Regions from separate parts of the Microbacterium alcoholitolerans genome, predicted to be linked through region 2. Evidence: predicted binding sites of a transcription regulator. Region 2 holds the regulator's gene; each other region holds the start of a gene.
What was found. Region 2 encodes HrcA, which represses chaperone genes, less so after heat shock. Its sites were predicted from a motif close to TTNGCACTCGNNNNNNNCGAGTGCNAA; they were not measured.

Region 1 (7,030 bases), 1.1 Mb from region 2:
GCCGAGGCGCAGGTGCGCCTGGAGGACCTCGACGCGATCGCCGTCACCAGCGGACCGGGACTCGCCGGCGCGCTCATGGTCGGAGTCGGCGCCGCGAAGGGCCTGGCGGTGTCGCTCGGCAAGCCCCTTTACGCCGTGAACCACCTGGTGGGGCATATCGCGGCCGACATCCTGGCATCCGACAGCGACGAATCCGCACCTCTCGAATACCCGACGATCGCGCTGCTCGTCTCTGGCGGCCACACGTCTCTGCTGCACGTGCGCGACCTGACCACCGACGTCGAACTGCTCGGCGAGACCCTCGACGACGCCGCGGGCGAGGCCTTCGACAAGGTCGCGCGCCTGCTCGGGCTGCCCTATCCGGGCGGACCGCAGATCGACACGGCCGCCGTCGGCGGCGACCCGAAGGCGATCCGCTTCCCGAGGGGGCTGTCGAAGGCATCCGACTTCGACAAGCACCGCTACGACTTCTCGTTCTCGGGGTTGAAGACCGCCGTCGCACGGTGGATGGAGCGCGCCGATGCGAACGGCGATGACATTCCGCTCGCCGACGTCGCGGCCAGCTTCCGCGAGGCCGTCGTCGACGTGCTTGTGACCAAAGCGCTCGCCGCCTGCAAGGACCTCGGCGTGCCGCGTCTGCTTCTCGGCGGCGGCGTGATCGCCAACAAGCGCCTGCGCGAAGTCGCCCTCGAGCGCGCCGCCGCCGCGGGGGTGGCGGTGCGCATCCCGCCGCTGTCGCTGTGCACCGACAACGGCGCGATGATCGCAGGCCTCGCGGCCGAGCTGATCGCCCAGGGGCGAACCCCGTCGACTCTCTCGTTCGGCGCCGACTCCACGCTGCCGGTGACCGAGATCCAGGTGAGCGCGTCATGACGGATCCGCGCATCGAGGGACCGACGCCCGAGGTCGAGAGGCCGGAGGGCAGCGCCTCGCTGCCCGGTGCGTCGAAGGGGTACGGCAGGCTGCCGACCGGACCGGTGCCGATCGACTCGACCGCGCAGGCGCCGGCAGCGGATCCCGTCGAGTTCGCTCCGCACGAGTGGACCCCGGACGACAGCGTCGATGACGCGCGGCTGGCACCCTGGGCACTGTTCGCCGCCATCGTCGCACTGGCGACCTCGATGTTCGTCGGATGGGGGATCCCGGTCGCGATCGTCGCGGTGATCGCCGCGATCATGTCGCTGCGCCGCCCGGTCGAGAACCGGGCCGTCTCGGTGTGGGCGCTGGTGCTGGGGCTCTGCGCGACTCTGTTCAGCACGGGGTGGCTGATCTGGGCGATGATGCAGTTCGAGAGGCTGGGGTGACGGATGCCGGACAGCGCGGACGGCTCACGACGACGTGAGCTGCAGCGGCGGGCCTATGCGCCCGGTGGTGGATTGACGGATGCTGAAGCTGCCGAGCTGCAGGCGCTGACCGACCGCGCCGGTGCGCGTCGACGCGAGCTGCAGCGGCGGGCATACGCTCCCGGTGGCGGGCTCACGGATGCGGAAGCCGAGGAACTGCGGGCGCTCTGCACCCCCGATGTCGTGCCAGCTCCGGTGGGCTCCGTGAACCCGTCCGAGAGCCCGTCCGAGGGGCCGGCCGAAGAGCGAGCCGACCCCGTTCCGAATGAGTCCCCGGGCGTGTCCGAAGACCCGGCCCCGGATCCCGACACCACAGATCCGGCCCCGGACCCCACGAACCCGGCCGACTCCCGGCCGACGCGCAGATGGCTCGCTCCACTCGCGGCAGCCGTCGCTCTGCTGCTGGGATTCGGCGCCGGCTGGCTGGCTTTCGGCCGCGACGACGGTCTCTCGATGACCGCGGAGCAGCGCGACACCTGGGTGCAGCTGGAGGGAGCGAACGATTACGACTCCGGCTCGGTCGAACTGATCGGCGCGCAGTACGGCGTGGACGCCTGGCATGCGACCAAGCAGGAGGGCGCGCACGAATGCCTGGTTCTCACCGGCGGAGAGCGCCGCCCGCAGGCGAACTGCCTGCGGGCCGACCGCGAGCGCAACCCGTACGACCTGCAGATGTCGACGAGTCTCGAGAAGGACGGCGACACGATCTCGATCTGGGCGATGCTCACCGAGGACGCGAAGGGCGACGCCGTCGTGATCATGCAGCGGCAGAACACGAGCGAGGGGTGGGACTGGCGATCGGCGTACTCCGAGGAGGAGCTCCCGATCGCGGAGTTCCTCGATGCCTCCGGATACGACGGGAATTCGCTGCAGCTTCTCGGCTACGACGGCGACCTGCCGGTCTGGCTGCATCAGTACGACCGGACGTGCCTCATCGTGGCGAGCGCCACCGAGTTGATCGCCGAGGCCTGCGGCGAGCTCGACGCGACGGCGAACATCGACCTCGCGTTGCCCGGCAGCATCTACAGCGTGCGCTGGACCGACATGCGCGGGCCCTCGCTGACGATCATCAGGGATGCGGCGGTGACGTCGATCGACGACAGGACCGGTGAGGTCGTCGACTGATCACACCCGGTCGGCGAGGATCGCCACCCGCCCCGCGGCCGTGCGCGCGAGGATCAGTGTCGCCTCGCCTGAGCCCTTCAGCGTGAGCTTCTTGCGGAATGCCGCAGGATCGACATCCATCCCGCGCTTCTTGATCTCGAGCCGTCCGATGCCGCCCGCGCGAAGCGCCGCGTTGATCGCCTTCACGTGCGCCGGCATCGTCTCGCGCACCCGGAACGACTGCACGAACGGGCAGGTCAGCGCAGCATCCCCCGTCAGGTAGGCGATCTGCTCGTCGAGCATCCCGGCATCCAGCATCCGCGCCACTTCGCCGATCAGCCGGGCGCGGATGACCGCGCCGTCCGGCTCGTGCAGGAAGGCGCCGAGCTCGCGGACCGGTGCGTCCTCGACGTCCGCCGGCGCGGTCAGCTCGTGCGTCTCGCCGTCGCGCACCACGAGCGCGGCACGTCGGATGCCCTCGCGCGCAAGCGCGCCGCTCCACAGCACCAGCTCGACGACGCTCCCGTCGGCGCTGACCCACTGCGCCTCGACGTCGTCCGGGATCAGGTCGCGGTCCAGGCCCGGCCCGAGCTTGATGCCGGTCGGATGCTGTCGCGCGACCTCGAAGCACCAGTCCAGCGACGGCGACCAGTCGGATGCCGATGTCCGGCGCGTCTCGGAGTGCCCGGCGGTGCGCCGGGCGGGATCCAGCCAGATCGCCGAGCGCTCTGCGGCATCCGAGCCTGTACCCGCGCCGCGGGAATGTGCGCTTCCCGCGGACGAATCGGCAGAAACTGTCCGCGCGAAGCGCACTTCTCCGCGGCTGGCGCTCATGAACTCCTCGGCGGTGCCATGCTGCACCGAGGCATCGCCGCCGAACGGAGCCAGGTTGTACGCGGCGATCGCGGCGGTGACCTCGTCGGCATCCACGGCCTGCACGCGCAGACCGGCGCCCGCGAAGGCGAGGCTGTCGCCGCCGATGCCGCAGCCGAGGTCTGAGACGTGAGTGATGCCAGCCTGCCGCATGCGTCCGGCGTGCAGCGCCGCGACATTCAACCGGGTGGCCTGTTCCAGGCCTGCGCGAGTGAACAGCATCCGCTGGGAGAACTCGCCGAACTTGGCCCGCGCCTTCACCCGCAGGCGCGCCTGTCCGACGACAGCCGAGACGAGGTCGGGGGAGTGGCCGGCCGCCCGCAGCCGCGACACCGTCTTCGCGACGTCGGCAGTCGATGAGATCGCGCCGGCCTCGTCGAGCAGCCGGAGGCCCTCGGGCGTGAGCATGGCGGTGAGCTCAGACATCTCCACCCGTCAAGCCTAAGCGCTGGCACTCGCATTGCGTGAGTGCCAGCCATCGGCATACACTGGAGTTAGCACCCTCGGCATGAGAGTGCTAACAGTCTTCTGAACTCAGTCACGAAAGAAGAGGTACACCGTGTCGGTTTCCATCAAGCCGCTCGAGGACCGCATCGTCATCCAGCAGGTCGAGGCAGAGCAGACCACCGCAAGCGGTCTGGTCATCCCCGACACCGCGAAGGAGAAGCCCCAGGAGGGCGAGGTCGTGGCCGTGGGCCCCGGCCGCATCGACGACAACGGCAACCGCGTTCCGCTGGATGTCGCCGTGGGCGACCGCGTGCTCTACAGCAAGTACGGCGGCACCGAGGTGAAGTTCGGTGCTGATGAGTACCTCGTGCTCTCGGCGCGCGACGTCCTGGCGGTCGTCGTCCGCTGACGCGTTCTGTTTCGAGAAGACCCGGTTGCCTCGGCAACCGGGTCTTCTTCTGTTTCCCCTATCGACCCCCATCCGCCCCCTATCGATCCCCGGTGCGGCGCCGACAACCCTCGGGACGACCCCCGATGCCGCTCTCGCGGCGAAGTCGCACACTCTTATCAAGCGCCAATTGGCACTCACGATGAAGGGGAATCAATCATGGCTTCGGAAGACAACGTCAACGTTCTCGGCACCCAGCTGAATCTCGGCCTCGATGTCGATGATTCGGGCAACGACTACTCTGACACGAACTCCAACAACGACTTCCTGTCGAACAACGATGTCGATGTCGATGACTCGGGGAACGACAACTCGGATCACAACTCGCACAACGACAACTCGGACAACTCGACGACCGACAATTCGGACAACTCCGACCACTCGGACAACCAGTCGAACAACGACTTCCTGTCGAACAACGACACCGACGTCCGTGACTCGGGCAACGACAACTCCGACAACTCGGACAACTCCGACAACTCGGACAACTCGGATAACTCGGACCACTCGGTGCACGACTCGGGCAACCAGACGCTGTACGACCACTCGATCAACACGGGCATCCGCCAGTACGACACCGGCATGGGTGATCTCAACATCGGTCTCGGCGGCGCCGGCGGCAGCAGCATGATGTCGGGCATGGGCGGCATGGGCCGTCTCGACCTCAACCTCGACGTGCGCAGCACGATCAACGACCAGTCCGTCAGCCAGAACATCTCGACGGCCTCCGGCAGCGGCGGCGCCGCGATCGCAGTCGGCGGAGACGCAGACGGTGGCTGGGGAGGGCCGGCGTTCTCGGGCGCAGGCGGCGGTGACACCGGTGACGGCGGCGCAGGCGGTGACGGCGGCGCAGGCGGTGGTGGCGACGGCGGGGACGGCATCCTCGGCAGCGGCGGAGACGGAGGCGCCGGCGATGGCGGTGCAGCGGGTGCCGGTGGGGGCTCCGGCGCCGGCGGCGGTGCCGGCTCGCTCGCCGGCGGCGGCAACGCCAACGGCGGATCGACCGGCGACGCAGGCGCGATGGGCGGAGGCGCGTACGGCGGCAACGTCAGCCAGTACTTCGGCCAGAGCAGCAACATCGCCTCGGGTGACAACTCGATCGCAGCCGGCGGCGACGTCGACGTCCGCAACATCGACACCGACATCTCGGTCGGGGACATCTCGATCGGGAACACGTGGAACACCGACTCCTTCAACGACGACTTCTCCGACAACTGGCGGATCAACGACTCGTTCCAGGACAACTCGGACAACTCCGACAACTGGAGCGTGAACGACTCGTTCCAGGACAACTCGTTCAACCCCGACCTGGACGTGGACGTCGACGTGGACAACTCCAACGTCGGCAGCCCGTTCGGAGACGCGAACGAGACCGACGTCGACTTCTGAGACTGACACGTCTGGGGACTGACGAAGTCGAAACACCTGCCCGGCCGTCCACTCTGGTGGACGGCCGGGCACACCACTAGAATCCTCAATCAACCGACCCGGGGCGAGAGCGATGTCTGACGCACACGAAGCTGTACCGGCTGACGACGGCATGCCGGATGCCGCGTGGTCCGACGGCGCGCTCTTCGACCCGCTCTCGACTGACGCCTTCAGCCAAGAGCTCGCGAACATCGACGAGTCGGATTGGGATGTGGACGCGGACCTCCTGTGGGGCGAGGACGCGACCGGCGAAGTCGAACCGGGCGGCGAAGCCCCCGGGTTCGACTTCTTCGGCTGAACACCACCCGGACGCAAGAGGGGGACTCGTGCCGGCGCAACGCAGCAACGCAGAGAATCAGATCGTCGATGTCATCCAGAACGTCGGCGATCTCGCCGCGTCAGCGGGCAGGCAGGATCTCGCCGTCCGGCTGGCCAACACGCGCGAGAGGCTGGGCGATCCCTCGATCCGGGTGATCGTCGTCGGCGAGTTCAAGCAGGGCAAGAGCAAGCTCATCAATGCGCTGGTGAACGCGCCGGCGTGCCCCGTCGACGATGACATAGCGACCAGCGTGCCCACCACCGTCGGCTACGCCGACACGCCCTCCGCATGGGTGATCGAGCGACCCGCCGAAGCCGGCGCCGAACCGCTGCGGCGCGAGATCCCGATCGACAGGCTCGCCGACTTCGTCTCCGAGCGGGGCAACCCCGGCAACGAGCGCGGTGTGCTCGCCGCCGAGGTGCTGCTGCCTCGGGAGATCCTGCGGGGCGGACTGAAGCTGGTGGACTCGCCGGGGGTCGGCGGCTTGGACTCCTCCAACTCGCTCGCCACACTCGCGGCGCTCTCATCCGCGCACGCCGTGCTGCTCGTGTCGGATGCCTCGCAGGAGTACACCCAGCCGGAGGTGCAGTTCCTGCAGCATGCGATGCGGATCTCGCCGAACGTCGCGGCCGTCCTCGCCAAGACCGATCTGTACCCCGAATGGCGCCGCATCGAGCAGATCGATCGCGGGCACTTGGAAGGGCATGATGACGTGCCGATCTTCTCGGTGTCGAGCGATCTGCGCCTGCTCGCGGCCGAACTGCAGGACCGCACTCTCAACGACGAGTCCGGCTTCCCCGCGCTCGTGGCGCACCTTCGCCGGGAGGTGCTCGGGCGAGCCGAGATCATCCATGAGCGCAGCGCGGTGCACGAGCTCACCTCTGTCGTCGATCAGCTCGAGATGTCGCTGCACGCCGAGCTGAACGCGCTGGTGAATCCCGAGGACACGCCGCGCATGATCGCCGAGCTCGAGAGCGCCAAGGAGAAGGCGGATGAGTTCCGTGGGCGCTCGGCGCGCTGGCAGGTGCTGCTGACCGACGGCATCGCCGACCTCGTCGCCGACATGGA
Region 2 (7,030 bases):
CGGTCAGGATGCCGCCGGTGAAGATCGCGGGAATGGAGAAGGCCACCTGCGTCGCGACCGGGATCAGCGAGGTGCGCAGTGCGTGCCGGCGGATCGCCTGCTGCTTGGTCAGGCCCTTGGCTCGTGCAGTGCGCACGTAGTCGGCGTTGATGTTGTCGAGCAGCAGCGAGCGCTGCAGGAAGTGCGTTCCTGCGTAGCTGATGATGACCAGCGCGATCGTGGGGAGGATCAGGTGCTGCAGAGTGTCGATCAGGACCGGGAAGAAGCCGGTGACACCAGGGCTCGAAGAACCGGTCACGTAGAAGACGCGAGTGCCGACCCAGTTGTTGAAGTTGATCGCCAGGATGACGATGGCGAGGCCTGCCACGATGATGTTGATGTTCATCGTGACGATCGACACACCCTGCCAGATGCGGTCGCCGAGCTTGTACTGGCGCGATGCCGTGTAAACACCGACCCAGATTCCGAGGACGGTCGCGATGATCGTGGCGCCGAGCACGAGCTCGGCACTGACCCACATGCGGTACGCGATCTCGTCGTTCACCGAGCCGCCGGTCGGGCTCACACCCCAGTCCCACCGGAAGATGATTCCCGAGAACCAGTTCCACCACCGTTCGATCAGCGGAGTGGACTCGCTGAGGTTTCGAGGCCCGAGCAGACCTTCGATCTGCTCGGGGGAGAGTGGTGGTTTTCGGGCGACGTAGTTGCTGCGCGGATCGAGGAAGGACCAGGCCAGGAAGTAGGTGACATTGGTCGCGACCACGATCATCAGCAGCCAGCCGAGTGCCCGGCGCACGAGATACTTGATCAAGGTGTTGATTCTTTCTCTTCTACAGCACGCGCGGGATCTCCGACGCAACGCTGAGTCGGGAAGACATTCAATCATCATCCGCGGAACAGCGCACGCCGACAGCGCCGGTGGCTGTGACGGAGTGGTTCGCCCGCAGTCGGGAAATACTGTCGAGGCAACTTCGCGAGACTATCACCGCTCCACGCGAATGGGGGATTAGGCCACCCTGAACGTAGACTTGTCGGAACCCTTTCGGACGCACCAAGGACCACATGTCACCCCGCGCTCTCACTCCGCTGTCTCCCGCCGCGACACCGGCCACGCAGATCCGTAACTTCTGCATCATCGCCCACATCGATCACGGCAAGTCGACGCTTGCCGATCGGATGCTGCAGATCACCGGATCGGTGTCCGATCGTGACATGCGGGCCCAGTACCTGGACCGCATGGACATCGAGCGCGAGCGCGGCATCACGATCAAGAGCCAGGCGGTGCGGATGCCCTGGTCGATCGACGACGAGACCTTCGCGCTCAACATGATCGACACCCCTGGCCACGTCGACTTCACCTACGAGGTGTCCCGCTCGCTCGCGGCCTGCGAGGGCGCCATCCTGCTGGTCGACGCCGCGCAGGGCATCGAGGCCCAGACGCTCGCGAACCTGTATCTCGCACTCGAGAACGACCTGCACATCATCCCGGTGCTGAACAAGATCGACCTGCCGGCGGCAGACCCCGACAAGTTCGCCAAGGAGCTCGCCGACCTCATCGGCGGCAAGCCCGAGGACGTGCTGCGCGTGTCGGGCAAGACCGGCCTGGGCGTGGAGGGCCTGCTCGATCGGATCGTCGAGGAGATCCCCGCTCCTGTGGGCGATCCCGACGCTCCCGCCCGCGCAATGATCTTCGACTCGGTGTACGACTCGTACCGCGGCGTCGTGACGTACGTGCGCATGGTCGACGGTCGGCTCAGCCCGCGTGAGCGGATTCAGATGATGTCGACGAAGGCCATGCACGACCTGCTCGAGATCGGTGTGTCGAGTCCGGAGCCCATTCCGTCGAAGGGCCTGGGAGTCGGCGAGGTCGGCTACCTGATCACCGGTGTGAAGGATGTGCGCCAGTCGAAGGTCGGCGATACGATCACGACCGCCCGCGGCGCCGCGTCCGAAGCCCTTCCGGGCTACACGGATCCCAAGCCGATGGTGTTCTCCGGCATCTACCCGATCGACGGCAGCGACTACGCCGACCTTCGCGAGGCGCTCGACAAGCTGAAGCTCTCGGATGCCTCGCTGCAGTACGAGCCGGAGACCTCCGTGGCACTCGGCTTCGGCTTCCGCTGTGGCTTCCTCGGTCTGCTGCATCTCGAGATCATCACCGAGCGGCTCTCACGCGAATTCGGCCTGGACCTCATCACCACGGCCCCGAGCGTGATCTACGAGGTCACCACCGACACCGGCGAGACGGTCACCGTGACGAACCCGAGCGAGTACCCCGACGGTCGCGTGGCATCCGTTGCCGAACCCATGGTGAAGGCGGCGATCCTGCTGCCCAAGGACTACGTCGGCGCGGTCATGGAACTGTGCCAGTCGCGCCGCGGATCGCTGCTGGGCATGGAGTACTTCAGCGAGGAGCGGGTCGAGCTGCGCTACATGATGCCGCTCGGCGAGATCGTGTTCGACTTCTTCGACCACCTCAAGTCGAAGACGCAGGGATACGCGTCGCTGGACTACGAGCCGGCCGGCGTGCAGACCGCGGATCTGGTGAAGGTCGACGTGCTGCTGCAGGGCGACAAGGTCGACGCGTTCAGCGCCATCGTGCACCGTGAGAAGGCGTACGCGTACGGCACGCTGATGACCGAGCGGCTGCGCAAGCTCATCCCTCGACAGAACTTCGAGGTGCCGATCCAGGCCGCCATCGGCGCTCGCATCATCGCGCGTGAGACCATCCGCGCGCTCCGCAAGGACGTGCTCGCCAAGTGCTACGGCGGTGACATCAGCCGCAAGCGCAAGCTGCTTGAGAAGCAGAAGGAAGGCAAGAAGCGGATGAAGATGGTCGGACGCGTCGAGGTTCCGCAGGAGGCGTTCATCGCCGCGCTGTCGGGTGATGTCGAGGGCAAGGAAAAGAAGTAGGGAGCAGGCGATCATCCAGGTTCGCCTGGGTAGTCTGGAAATCATGCGTCGCGGGACATTCCGAGAAGGCACGGTCGACTATGCAGCGGTCGGGGCCACCCATGCCCCGGACCTGATGCAGTATCCGCCGGAGCGCAGCATCCCCGCCGAGGAGTCCTGGCGCATCGGCAGCGGTGAGGAGCGGTTCCGCACGGCGGCCGAGGCGCTTCTGTCCTGGACGGCGCAGCGTGCCGCCGGTCTCGAGCTCTCGGACGTGCGCCCCGCGGCCGGCACGGCGTACACCGGCATCAGCTTCGACGCGGAGGGCGCTCCGATCGCCCCGAACCGCAGCGAGCCCGAACAGCGCTTCGACGCCGAGGGCACCCCCTTCGCCGCACCCGGCATGACCCTGCGACTTCGCGGGCGGGTCAAGGGCATGCGCGCCGACGGCGAGCTGCGGGTCATCTCGGTCACCGAGGAGCGCCGTCATGTCGGCTTCGTGCTCGGCACCGTGGGAGGATCCGTCGTCAGCGGCGAGGAGTCGTTCGACGTGCAGTGGCGCGAGGACACCGACGAGGTCTGGTTCACCGTGCGCGCCTTCGATGCGCCGGCGTCGTTGGCCTACCGTCTGCCCGGCATGGTGCGCCGTCGCCGTCGTGAGCTGTTCGCCCGCTATCTGCGGGCGATCTCCCCGCTGTACGCGACGCCCATCTGATGGCGGCGATCTGATGGCCGGAGCGCTCCCGCTGGGTGATCCGGCGCCCGCCGACGGCCGGCTTCCCTCCGAACTCGGCGTGGATCCGGCCGTGCCGTTCTCGGCGTACCTGCACGTGCCGTTCTGCCGGGTGCGCTGCGGGTACTGCGATTTCAACACGTACACCGCGACCGAGCTGCACGGCGCCAGACAGGATCAATACGCCGACACGCTGATTCGTGAGATCGAGCTCGCCCGCGAAGTGCTCGCCGCGAAGGGGCCGCTGCGTCCGCTCGACACGGTCTTCTTCGGCGGCGGCACTCCCACACTGCTGCCGGCAGGCGAGCTCGGGCGGATGCTCCACGCCGCGGTGGCTGCCTTCGGCATCCGCGACGGCGCCGAGGTGACCGTTGAGGCGAACCCCGACACCGTGACCGACGAGGTCGTGCGGACGCTGGTGGATGCCGGCGTGAACCGGCTGTCGATCGGGATGCAGTCCGCTGTGCCGCACGTGCTCGCGGCGCTTGATCGAACTCATCGTCCGGAGAACGTCCGCACGGCTGTTCACGCGGCGCGCGATGCGGGGCTCGATGTCAGCGTCGACTTGATCTACGGCGCGCCGGGGGAGTCGCTCGCCGACTGGGCGCAGTCGCTCGACGCGGCCCTCGAGCTGGAACCGGATCACATCTCGGCCTACGCGCTCATCATCGAGGACGGCACGAAGCTCGCCCGTCAGATCCGCCGTGGCGAGGTGCCGGCGCCAGACGACGACCTTCAGGCCGAGATGTACGAGCTGGCCGACGAGCGGCTCGCCGCCGCGGGCTTCGACTGGTACGAGGTCAGCAACTGGGCCAGCTCGCCAGAGCAGGCCTCCCGGCACAACCTCGCCTACTGGCGCGGCTCGGACTGGTGGGGCTTCGGCCCCGGCGCGCACAGCCACGTCGCCGGCCTGCGCTGGTGGAACGTCAAGCACCCCGCGGCGTACGCGCAGCGCCTCAGCACGGGCGATTCTCCCGCCGCCGGACGCGAGCAGCCCGACGAAGAGGCGCGCACCCTCGAGCGGGTGCTGCTGCAGACACGCGTCGCCGAGGGCATGCCGATCGCCGACATCGCCGAGAGCCACCGCCCGCGCGTCGCGGAGCTCATCTCGGACGGGCTCGTCGACCCGGCATCCGCTCTGCGCGACAAGCGCGTGCGCCTCACCCTGCGCGGGCGACTGCTGGCGGATGCCGTCGTGCGCGCGCTCACGGACTGATCGGCGCTCACGGACTGATCGGCGCTCCGCTCTGCTGAGACACCCTGTCAAGGCGAGCGGGTAGGATTGGCACTCGACAGGTACGAGTGCCAGCGGGAGGGACGATGGTCACAGAGCGAGGGCTTGAGGTGCTCCGCGCGATCGTGCAGGACTACGTCGCGACCCGCGAGCCGGTCGGCAGCAAGTCGATCGTCGAGCGGCACGCCTTCGGCGTCTCCGCCGCGACCATCCGCAACGACATGGCGCTGCTCGAGGACGAGGATCTCATCGTCGCGCCGCACACCTCGTCCGGCCGGGTGCCGACCGACAAGGGCTACCGCGTCTTCGTCAATCATCTCGCGCAGCTGCGCCCGCTCTCGAGCGGCCAGCGCAGCGCCATCGAGTCCTTCCTGGGCGCACCGAGCGATCTCGACGACCTGATGGCGCGGACCGTGCGGGTGCTCACCCAGCTCACCGGACAGGTCGCGCTCGCCCAGTACCCCTCGTTCGCCCGTGCGAGCATCACGCACGTCGAGCTCGTCGCTCTCGCGCCCAACCGGATGCTCGTGATCCTGGTCACCGACGCGGGCGGTGTCTCGCAGCGCATCGCGCCGCTTCCGATCGACCTCGATGAGGCCGACGTCGCCGTGCTCCGTGCGCAGCTGCTGTCGCTCATCGTCGGGCGCGCGGTGGGGGACGCCTCGGAGCGGATGCAGTCGCTGAGCGGGCCGGAGGCCGATCCGCCCGGGGTCCGCCTGCAGCCTGCGCTCAGCGCGCTGGCCGGGGTGATCGCCGAGGAGCTCGCCGAGTTCCGTCAGGAGCGCCTGGTCATGGCGGGCGCTGCGACACTCGCCCGTCGCGAACACGACTTCCGCGGCAGCATCCATCCGCTGCTCGAGGCGATCGAGGAGCAGGTGACCCTGCTTCGGCTGATGAGCGAGATGGTGACCGACGAGCAGGGGCTGGCCACCAGCATCGGCACCGAGAACGCTCCGTTCGGGCTCGGCGAGGCCTCCATCGTCGCCAGCAACTACGCCGCGCCCGGCGGCACAGCGCGGGTCGGGGTCATGGGCCCGACGCGCATGGACTACCCGAGCAACCTCGCAGCTGCGCGGGCCGTCGCCCGCTACCTGTCGCGGATGCTCGAAGAGGACGAGGCCGCCCGCTGAGGCCGGCCGACGCAATTGCAATCACGCACGCACACGCAGAAAGGTGATCGTGGCGGACCATTATGAGATTCTCGGGGTGTCCCGGGACGCCTCGCAGGACGAGATCAAGAAGGCCTACCGCAAGCTGGCGCGCCAGCTGCATCCGGATGTGAACCCCGGTGAGGACGCCTCCGAGCGATTCAAGCTCGTCACGCACGCCTATGACGTGCTCAGCGACGAGGACTCCCGTCGCCGCTACGACATGGGCGGAGACGCAGGCGGCGGCTTCGGTGGCGGTTTCGGCGGCTTCGGCGACATCTTCGAGACGTTCTTCGGCGCCGCCGGCGGCGGTCGCGGAGCGCGCCCGCGCTCGCGCCGAGAGCGCGGACAGGATGCCCTGGTCCGCATCAACCTCGACCTCGGCGACGTCGTCTTCGGCGTGCACCGCGATATCGAGGTCGACACGGCCGTGCTCTGCGAGACCTGCGAGGGCAGCTGCTGCCAGCCCGGAACCTCTCCGGTCACCTGCGACGTGTGCGGCGGAAGCGGGCACGTGCAGCGTCAGGTCCGCAGCCTGCTCGGCAACGTCGTCACGACGCAGCCCTGTGGCAGCTGCGAGGGCTTCGGCACCACGATTCCGTACCCGTGCGGCACCTGCGCCGGCCAGGGGCGCGTGCGCTCTCGCCGCACCGTGGCGCTCGACATCCCGGCCGGCGTCGAGACCGGACTGCGTCTGCAGCTGCCGGGCTCCGGCGAGGTCGGCCGCGCAGGCGGACCGAACGGCGACCTGTACGTCGAGATCTCGGTGGCGCCCCATCCCGTGTTCAGCCGCGAGGGGGACGACCTGCTCGCGACGCTGGACGTCTCGATGACGGATGCCATCCTCGGCACAACCACGACCATCGACGGACTCGACGGCACGGTCGACCTCGAGCTGCGACCCGGCGTGCAGTCCGGTGACGTGCTCACGATCGGCGGGCGCGGAATCACCCCGCTGCGCGGCAGCCAGCGCGGCGATCTGCGGGTCGGCGTGCAGGTCGTCACCCCGACCAAGCTCGACTC
Region 3 (7,030 bases), 2.7 Mb from region 2:
GCCTTGATGACGGCGACGCCGCCGGCGAGCTTGGCGAGGCGCTCCTGGAGCTTCTCGCGGTCGTAGTCGCTGTCGGTGTTGTCGATCTCGCGACGGATCTGGGTCACGCGACCCTCGATCGTGGATGCCTCGCCGGCGCCCTCGACGATGGTGGTCTCGTCCTTGGTGACGATGACCTTGCGTGCGCGGCCGAGCAGGTCGAGCGTGGTGTTCTCGAGCTTGAGGCCGACCTCTTCGGTGATGACCTGGCCGCCGGTCAGGATCGCGATGTCCTGCAGCTGCGCCTTGCGACGGTCACCGAAGCCGGGAGCCTTGACGGCGACCGACTTGAAGATGCCGCGGATCTTGTTCAGCACGAGCGTCGCGAGAGCCTCGCCCTCGACGTCCTCGGCGATGATGACCAGTTCCTTGCCGTCCTGGATCACCTTGTCGACGATCGGCAGCAGGTCCTTGATGTTGCCGATCTTCTGGTTGGCGATGAGGATGTACGGGTCCTCGAAGACCGCCTCCTGGCGCTCCGGGTCCGTGACGAAGTACGGGTTCAGGTAGCCCTTGTCGAAGCGCATGCCCTCGGTGAGCTCGAGCTCGGTGCCGAAGGTCTGCGACTCCTCGACGGTGACGACGCCTTCCTTGCCGACCTTGTCGATCGCCTCGGCGATGAGCTCGCCGATCTCGGGGTCAGCGGCGGAGATGGACGCGGTGGCCGCGATCTGCTCCTTGGAGTCGATCTCCTTGGCGCTGCTGAGCAGGTCGGCGGTGATGGCCGCGACAGCCTTCTCGATACCGCGCTTGAGCGAGATGGGGTCGGCGCCGGCTGCGACGTTGCGCAGGCCCTCGCGGACCAGTGCCTGAGCGAGGACGGTCGCGGTGGTGGTTCCGTCACCGGCGACGTCGTCGGTCTTCTTGGCGACCTCCTTGACGAGCTCCGCGCCGATCTTCTCGTACGCGTCGTCGAGCTCGATCTCCTTGGCGATCGAGACACCGTCGTTCGTGATCGTGGGGGCACCCCACTTCTTCTCGAGCACGACGTTGCGACCGCGCGGGCCGAGCGTCACCTTGACGGCGTCGGCCAGGATGTTCAGGCCGCGCTCGAGGCCACGGCGGGCCTCCTCATCGAAAGCGATGATCTTTGCCATGAGTCTTTCGTCCCTCCCGGACGTAGGCGATGGGAATTAGCACTCAGAGCATTCGAGTGCTAAACCCAGTCTGGCACTCGACCCATGAGAGTGCAAGCCGCGGCCGACCGCAGTTCGCCGAGGGCGGATCACTCCACCGGGGCGTCCTCGCCGTCCTCACCCTGCGGTGTCGCTCCCGGTGCGCGGTCGAGACCGATCACCACTGTCAACTGGGGCAGCTCGGTGTCATTGAGGTCCGCGTAGAAGTCGCTCTGCTGCACCTCGGCGCCGCCGAGCACCTCAGCCACGCCGAGGGCCGCCGCCTCATCCGCCTCATCGACGTAGAACACGGTGGTCTTCTCGAACTCCTGGGTGGAGCCTTCGCTGCCGAACACCGCGTCGCCGGCCCAGCCCTGCGCGAGCAGCTCCTCGCGCGTCGTTGCGACCAGTCCGCTCTGCGGGGTCGCGTTGAGGAGGAGCACGCGGTACGAGGTGTCGATCTTCGCCTCGACGCCCTGCGTCTGCACGGGGGCCGGTGTCGGCTCCCCCGTCAGCGAGATGCGATCCATCATCACCAGCGACACGAAGATCCCGCCGACGATCAGCACGAGCGCGGCGGCGGCCGACCAGAGCAGCACGACCAGTCCGTTCATGCCGGGCTGCTCGGCGCGGTGAGCGCCGACGCGTCCGGTTGCGCGGGGGATGTCGTCGAAACGGTCGTTGGGGGGCTTTGACACCCCTCGATGCTAGCGGGCGCATTCCGTGAATCCGCACGGAGCACACCCTCCGCTGTGCAGATCGGCCGCAGCGCGCGTCAGCCGACGAAGCCCCGCATTCGCGCCGTGCGCTGCGCGCCACGTGCGTCGCGGATGCGGCGAAGGCGCCGCACGAGCAGCGGGTCGAACTCCAGAGCCTCCTCGGTCTCGATGAGACGCCCGAGCAGCTGGTAGTACCGCGCCGGGCTCATGCCCAGCTGCGCGCGGATGGTCTCCTCCTTCATGCCGCCGTGCCGCGGCCATGCCGCCTCCAGCGTCAGGATCGCGCGGTCGCGATCAGAGAGTTCTCCGAGCATGGCCTCAGGCTACGCGGCATCCGGGCTCGCGCCGCCGCGCCACTCCCACCACCGCCCCAACGGATCGGCGACGGCGCACACCCGGCCGTCGAGTGCCACGACCGAGCCGCTGATCTCCCCCGGCGCGGGTGCCGGCTGCCACGCATCGTGCAGCCCGGGCTGATCGATCGTGATCCAGCGCGCATCGAGTGCGCGGATGCGATCGATCAGCGCCAGTCGCGCTGGACGTGGAAGATACACCAGCACTCCCGGCGTCGTGATGACGAGCGTCGCATCGCGTGGAGCGGATGCCACCAGCTCGTCGAGCCTGGCATCCGCGTCTCCGGTCAGCAGCAGCGGCGCGTCGGCGACGACGATCCCGGCCGCCGCGGCGATGCGAGCCGTACGCTCGGTCTCCCCCGGCCAGATCAGCGCCTCCAGCCACGAGCGCTGGGCAGCATCGCGCACGTCGATCGGCGCGAGGTCGATGCCGGCCCGCCACACGATCTCCGGCATCCGCAGCGGCGGCAGCAGGCCGCGGACCGTGCTCGTCAGCATGACCTCGGAGGCGCCGTCCACCGGATCAAGAGCGCGTCGCAGCTCGCCGTGCTCATCGACGAAGCGATAGGAGTACCGATCGGGGTACAGGCAGAGCCCGGCCGCCGCCCCGATCTCGAGCAGGGCGATCGGCCCTTCGATCCGGCTCAGCGCTGGCAGCAGTGCGGCGAGCCGCAGAGGCTCGTTGGTCTGCACCGTCCGGCGCTCGCATTCCGCAACCAGCGCATCGGCGTTCGACAGTGCGAACGCCCTCCAATCTGCGTACGATCCCAGCGGGGCGCCGAGGACGCGACTGACGGCGAACACCAGCGGGGGCTGGCGGTGCTGGGGGCCGATCCGCTCCAGCATCCGCTGCATCTCGGCATCCCCGGCGATGCCCTCCGCCCATGAGGCGTACATCTCGCTGCGGCCGGGCGCCTCTTCGCGGGCGAATCGATCGAAGCGCTCGCGCACGGCATCCGTCATCCCTCCATTGTCGCCGACCCCGACGGCGCCGAAAGGCGAGACAATGGAGGCATGTCGTACAGCGTGAACAAGACGGATGCCGAGTGGCGGAGCGAACTCGGCGATGACCAGTACGCGGTGCTGCGCACCGCCGCGACCGAGCGCCCATGGACCGGCGAACTGCTGGACGAGGAGCGCTCCGGCCTCTACAACTGCGGTGCCTGCGGCGCCGAGCTGTTCCAGAGCGGGACGAAGTTCGACTCCGGATGCGGCTGGCCGAGCTTCTACGAGTCGGTGCGCCCCGAGGCGGTCGAGCTCATCGAGGACCGCACCCTCGGCATGGTCCGCACGGAGGTGCGCTGCGCCGCCTGCGGCTCCCATCTTGGCCATGTCTTCCCCGACGGATTCGGCACGCCCACCGGCGACCGCTATTGCATGAACTCACTCGCGCTGACGTTCACTCCTGACAAGTGAGCGCCATCGAGGCGGTTCTTCGCCGGCGGTCATGGTCGAAGGTCACCGAGGATGCGCCCACGCGCGAGCAGCTTCTGCCGCTGATCGAGGCTGCCGGTCGCGTCGCCGACCACTCCTCGCTGTGCCCATGGCGGCTGATCGAGCTGCGCGGCGACGACCGGCTGGTGCTCGGCGCGGCGATGGCGAAGGCGACCGGCGACGACAAGCCCTCGACCAAGCCGTTGCGCGCCTCGCTGCTGATCGCGATCGTGGCCTCGTATCGCAAGAGCGAGAAGGTGCCGCGCTGGGAGCAGGAAGCCGTGGCCTCCGGCGTCGCGCACACGCTCAGTCTGCTGCTGGACGAGGCCGGATGGGGCGTCATCTGGCGCACCGGCGGACTCACCCGCGCGAAGGCCGTGGCGAAGGCGCACGGACTGAAGAAGAACGAAGAGCTGCTGGGCTGGCTGTACGTCGGCGGCAAGCCGGCCGGAAAGGACGCGGGTCGACGCAGGCCCGTGGACGCCGATTCGCTGCTCAGTCGGATGCCCGAGCCGAAGGCGCTGAACTCCGAGGAGGAGCTGAAGGCGGCGAAGGCCGAGAAGCGCGAGAAGAAGCGGAAGAAGAAGGGCTGATCAGCGGCGTCGGCGCGGCAGGGCGACGATGACGGATGCCACCGCGATGAGGATCATGGCGATCAGCTGCCACAGCGCGGGCGCTGCGTCGACCGGCCAGATCAGGTCGATCGCGATCGAGGTGATCAATTGCCCGAGCACGCTGCCGAGTCCCAGCAGCAGCACCCCGGTGTGCGCCACCAGCCACGCGCCGAGCAGGATGTAGCAGAATCCGAGCAGACCGCCGATGTACAGCCAGGGTTCGGTCGGAAGGGCCTGTGGCGTCCCCTGCGCTGCGACACTGATGCCGGCGGCCACGAGCAGCGCCAGTGTGCCCGCGATGAAGCTCATCAGCGTCGCCGAGATCGGTGACGCGACAGTCCGCGCCAGGCGCCCGTTGGCGCCGGACTGCCAGGCGATGCCGGCACCGGCGAGAAAGGGCAGCAGGAGAAGCCACAGCGGCGCGCTGGCCAGCACGTCGCCGCCGAGCGAGATGGCGACCGCGACGAGCGCGAGTGCGCCTCCGATGACGCGGCCGCGGGTCACGGCGACGACGCCGGACGGACCGAAGCCGATGCGGTCGAGCAGCAGTGCGTGCAGCGTCTGGCCTGCGACGACGCCGACGGTGAACAGCGAGACCCCGAGCACGCCCGCGACGAGCCCCTGGGTCGAGACGGTGAGGGCGCCGCAGGTGCCGCCGAGCAGCATCCAGAACGGGATCGTGCGCGATCGGATGCCCGTGAACAGCCGCCGCGCTCCTGCGCGGGCCGACGGCAGGAAGGGCACGACCACGATCAGGAAGACGAGACCGACGACGAAAGAGATGAGCCCTGCGACGATCCCGTCGTCGATCCGCACTCCGAGCACTCCGTTGATGCGCGCCTGCACGGCGGTCATCACTCCGATGGAGACGGCTCCGCCGAGCGCGATCCATGTCGGCAGAGAGCGCGTTCCGGTCATCCTGGCAACGCTACCCGAGGCCGGGTCGCCGCGATGTCCGTGCGTCTTACTACGCTGGGCACATGTGCGCGAGCTACGGGTTGGATCCTCGGTTCGATGACCGCGAATACCAGGAGGTCATCGACGCCGCGGTGCTCGATGGCCTGCGCTCCTGGGCCGCCGGAAACGACGGGGAGATCCTGCGCCCCACGGGCAAGAACCTGCGGAACCTGAATCCGCTCATCACCGGCGTCTCGAGCTGGGAGCCGGCGTGGTGGGGGTATCTGGTGAACGGCGCGCCGGCGAGCTTCGCATCGATCAACACGCGTTCCGAGCGGCTTGCCGCGACGAAGGGGGCGCTGCCCTCGCGCGCGATCGTCCCCGTGTCGTACTGGCGGGAGATGACGAAGCCCGCACGAATCTGGCATGAGTACACCGCGCCCGAGGACGGGCTCCTCGGAATCGCCGCCGTCACCCGCCCGGGCCGCGCCGCCGACGGCACGGACTACACGTGCTACAGCATCGTGATGCAGCCCGCCGCCGCACACCTGGACCACATCCACGATCGGATGCCGTTGCTCATCAACCCGGGCTTCGCGGAGGAATGGCTGGCCACTCCGCAGGCCGGAGGCGCGCTGATCGACGCGGCGATCGCGGCAGCCGTGCCGATCAACGAGCTGATCCGTGTCGCGCCGGAGAGCGGAGACAGCCCGCCGGAGGATGCCGGGCGACTGTTCTGACTGAGCCGACTACGGGACTCGAACCCGTAACCCCCGTATTACAAGTACGGTGCGCTACCAATTGCGCCAAGTCGGCGGACCATCTGGACCGTCACAAGCATAGCGAGGACGAGAAGGTGCCCCGCGCAGCGAGTCAGGACGCGGGTGCGGTGGTCGCGTTCTCGGTGACGACCGGCGTGGGCGTCGGCGTCGGCTGGGTCGCACCGTAGTACTCGTCACTGGCCGTTGTGAGCACGAACTGCGAGAACTCGGCCGGATCGTCCATCGCGCCTACGTACGCCTTGCCGCCGACCACGATCAGAGCCTCGTTGTTGAGCTTCAGGTCCTTGGAGCCCGGAAGAGGACCTTCCAGAGCGCGCGCGGTGGCATCCTTCGCCCAGGTCACGAAGTCCTGGCCCTCGATGCACGAGCGCACCTTCTTGGCGTCGCCGACGCCGACGGCGACGGCGAGGTCTGCGAGCTGGACGTCCGTGCGACCGTTGCTGTCGATGGCAGGCTGGTCGGTGAGCAGCTCGTGGTTGTAGTCGTAGAACTGATCCGGCGAGTAGGTCGCGACGCACGCGGCTGCGGATGCCGCGCGCAGCGAGTACTTCGTACCGTTCGAGCTGGCGGTCAGCAGCGCCACCGGGTGGTAGGTCACCGTGACGGCGCCCTCTCCGATCCAGCCGGCGAGCTGACGGGCGTTCGCCTGCTCGAACTGCGATGCGCCGGCCGAGAGGTAGTCCACGTAGACGTGGATCTCGGTCGACTGCGCGACCGTCTCGGTCGGATCCGGGGTGGGCGAGGCCGTTGTGCCGGCCTCGCTGGCCGTCGCCTCGGGGCTCGGCGTGGTTCCCGTGCCTGCCGCCATCGTCACATCGGTGACCGTGACGCCGTCGCCGGTCATGCCGGCCGGGCTGAGCATGGGCTTGGACATCGACGAGCTGACAGCGTACGCGACGGCCGCGCCGATGGATCCGACGGCGACGATGGCGACCAGGCCGATGATGATTCGTCGCATGATGCGCGCCCTCGACTGCTGGGCCTGCACCTGCTGTGCTTTCTCCCGCACCGCTTCACGCGAGTTGCGAGCGGCAGGGACGTTCGGCGTTTCGTCGCTCGACATCGTTCCTCTTGAAG

Region 1: a site for HrcA is predicted at 3,769-3,795, ahead of groES (co-chaperone GroES). Genes of this name have one in related genera too.
Region 3: a site for HrcA is predicted at 1,173-1,199, ahead of groL (chaperonin GroEL). Genes of this name have one in related genera too.

What each region holds. Positions count from the first base shown of each region.
Region 1 covers NZ_JBNTKD010000001.1:1,279,305-1,286,334, reverse strand. Annotated here, with positions in the region: gene tsaD (tRNA (adenosine(37)-N6)-threonylcarbamoyltransferase complex transferase subunit TsaD) at 1-873, shown strand, start outside; gene ACQUSX_RS06160 (hypothetical protein) at 870-1,304, shown strand; gene ACQUSX_RS06155 (hypothetical protein) at 1,308-2,468, shown strand; gene ACQUSX_RS06150 (class I SAM-dependent methyltransferase) at 2,469-3,752, opposite strand; gene groES (co-chaperone GroES) at 3,880-4,176, shown strand; gene ACQUSX_RS06140 (hypothetical protein) at 4,375-5,604, shown strand; gene ACQUSX_RS06135 (hypothetical protein) at 5,717-5,941, shown strand; gene ACQUSX_RS06130 (dynamin family protein) at 5,970-7,030, shown strand, end outside.
Region 2 covers NZ_JBNTKD010000001.1:214,173-221,202, forward strand. Annotated here, with positions in the region: gene ACQUSX_RS01040 (ABC transporter permease) at 1-811, opposite strand, end outside; gene lepA (translation elongation factor 4) at 1,063-2,913, shown strand; gene ACQUSX_RS01050 (DUF1990 domain-containing protein) at 2,957-3,607, shown strand; gene hemW (radical SAM family heme chaperone HemW) at 3,621-4,841, shown strand; gene hrcA (heat-inducible transcriptional repressor HrcA) at 4,946-5,989, shown strand; gene dnaJ (molecular chaperone DnaJ) at 6,039-7,030, shown strand, end outside.
Region 3 covers NZ_JBNTKD010000001.1:2,882,734-2,889,763, reverse strand. Annotated here, with positions in the region: gene groL (chaperonin GroEL) at 1-1,136, opposite strand, end outside; gene ACQUSX_RS14015 (LytR C-terminal domain-containing protein) at 1,265-1,852, opposite strand; gene ACQUSX_RS14010 (DUF3263 domain-containing protein) at 1,930-2,187, opposite strand; gene ACQUSX_RS14005 (DUF2332 family protein) at 2,197-3,189, opposite strand; gene msrB (peptide-methionine (R)-S-oxide reductase MsrB) at 3,241-3,642, shown strand; gene ACQUSX_RS13995 (nitroreductase family protein) at 3,639-4,253, shown strand; gene ACQUSX_RS13990 (DMT family transporter) at 4,254-5,192, opposite strand; gene ACQUSX_RS13985 (SOS response-associated peptidase family protein) at 5,255-5,911, shown strand; tRNA gene ACQUSX_RS13980 (tRNA-Thr) at 5,915-5,987, opposite strand; gene ACQUSX_RS13975 (DsbA family protein) at 6,045-7,016, opposite strand.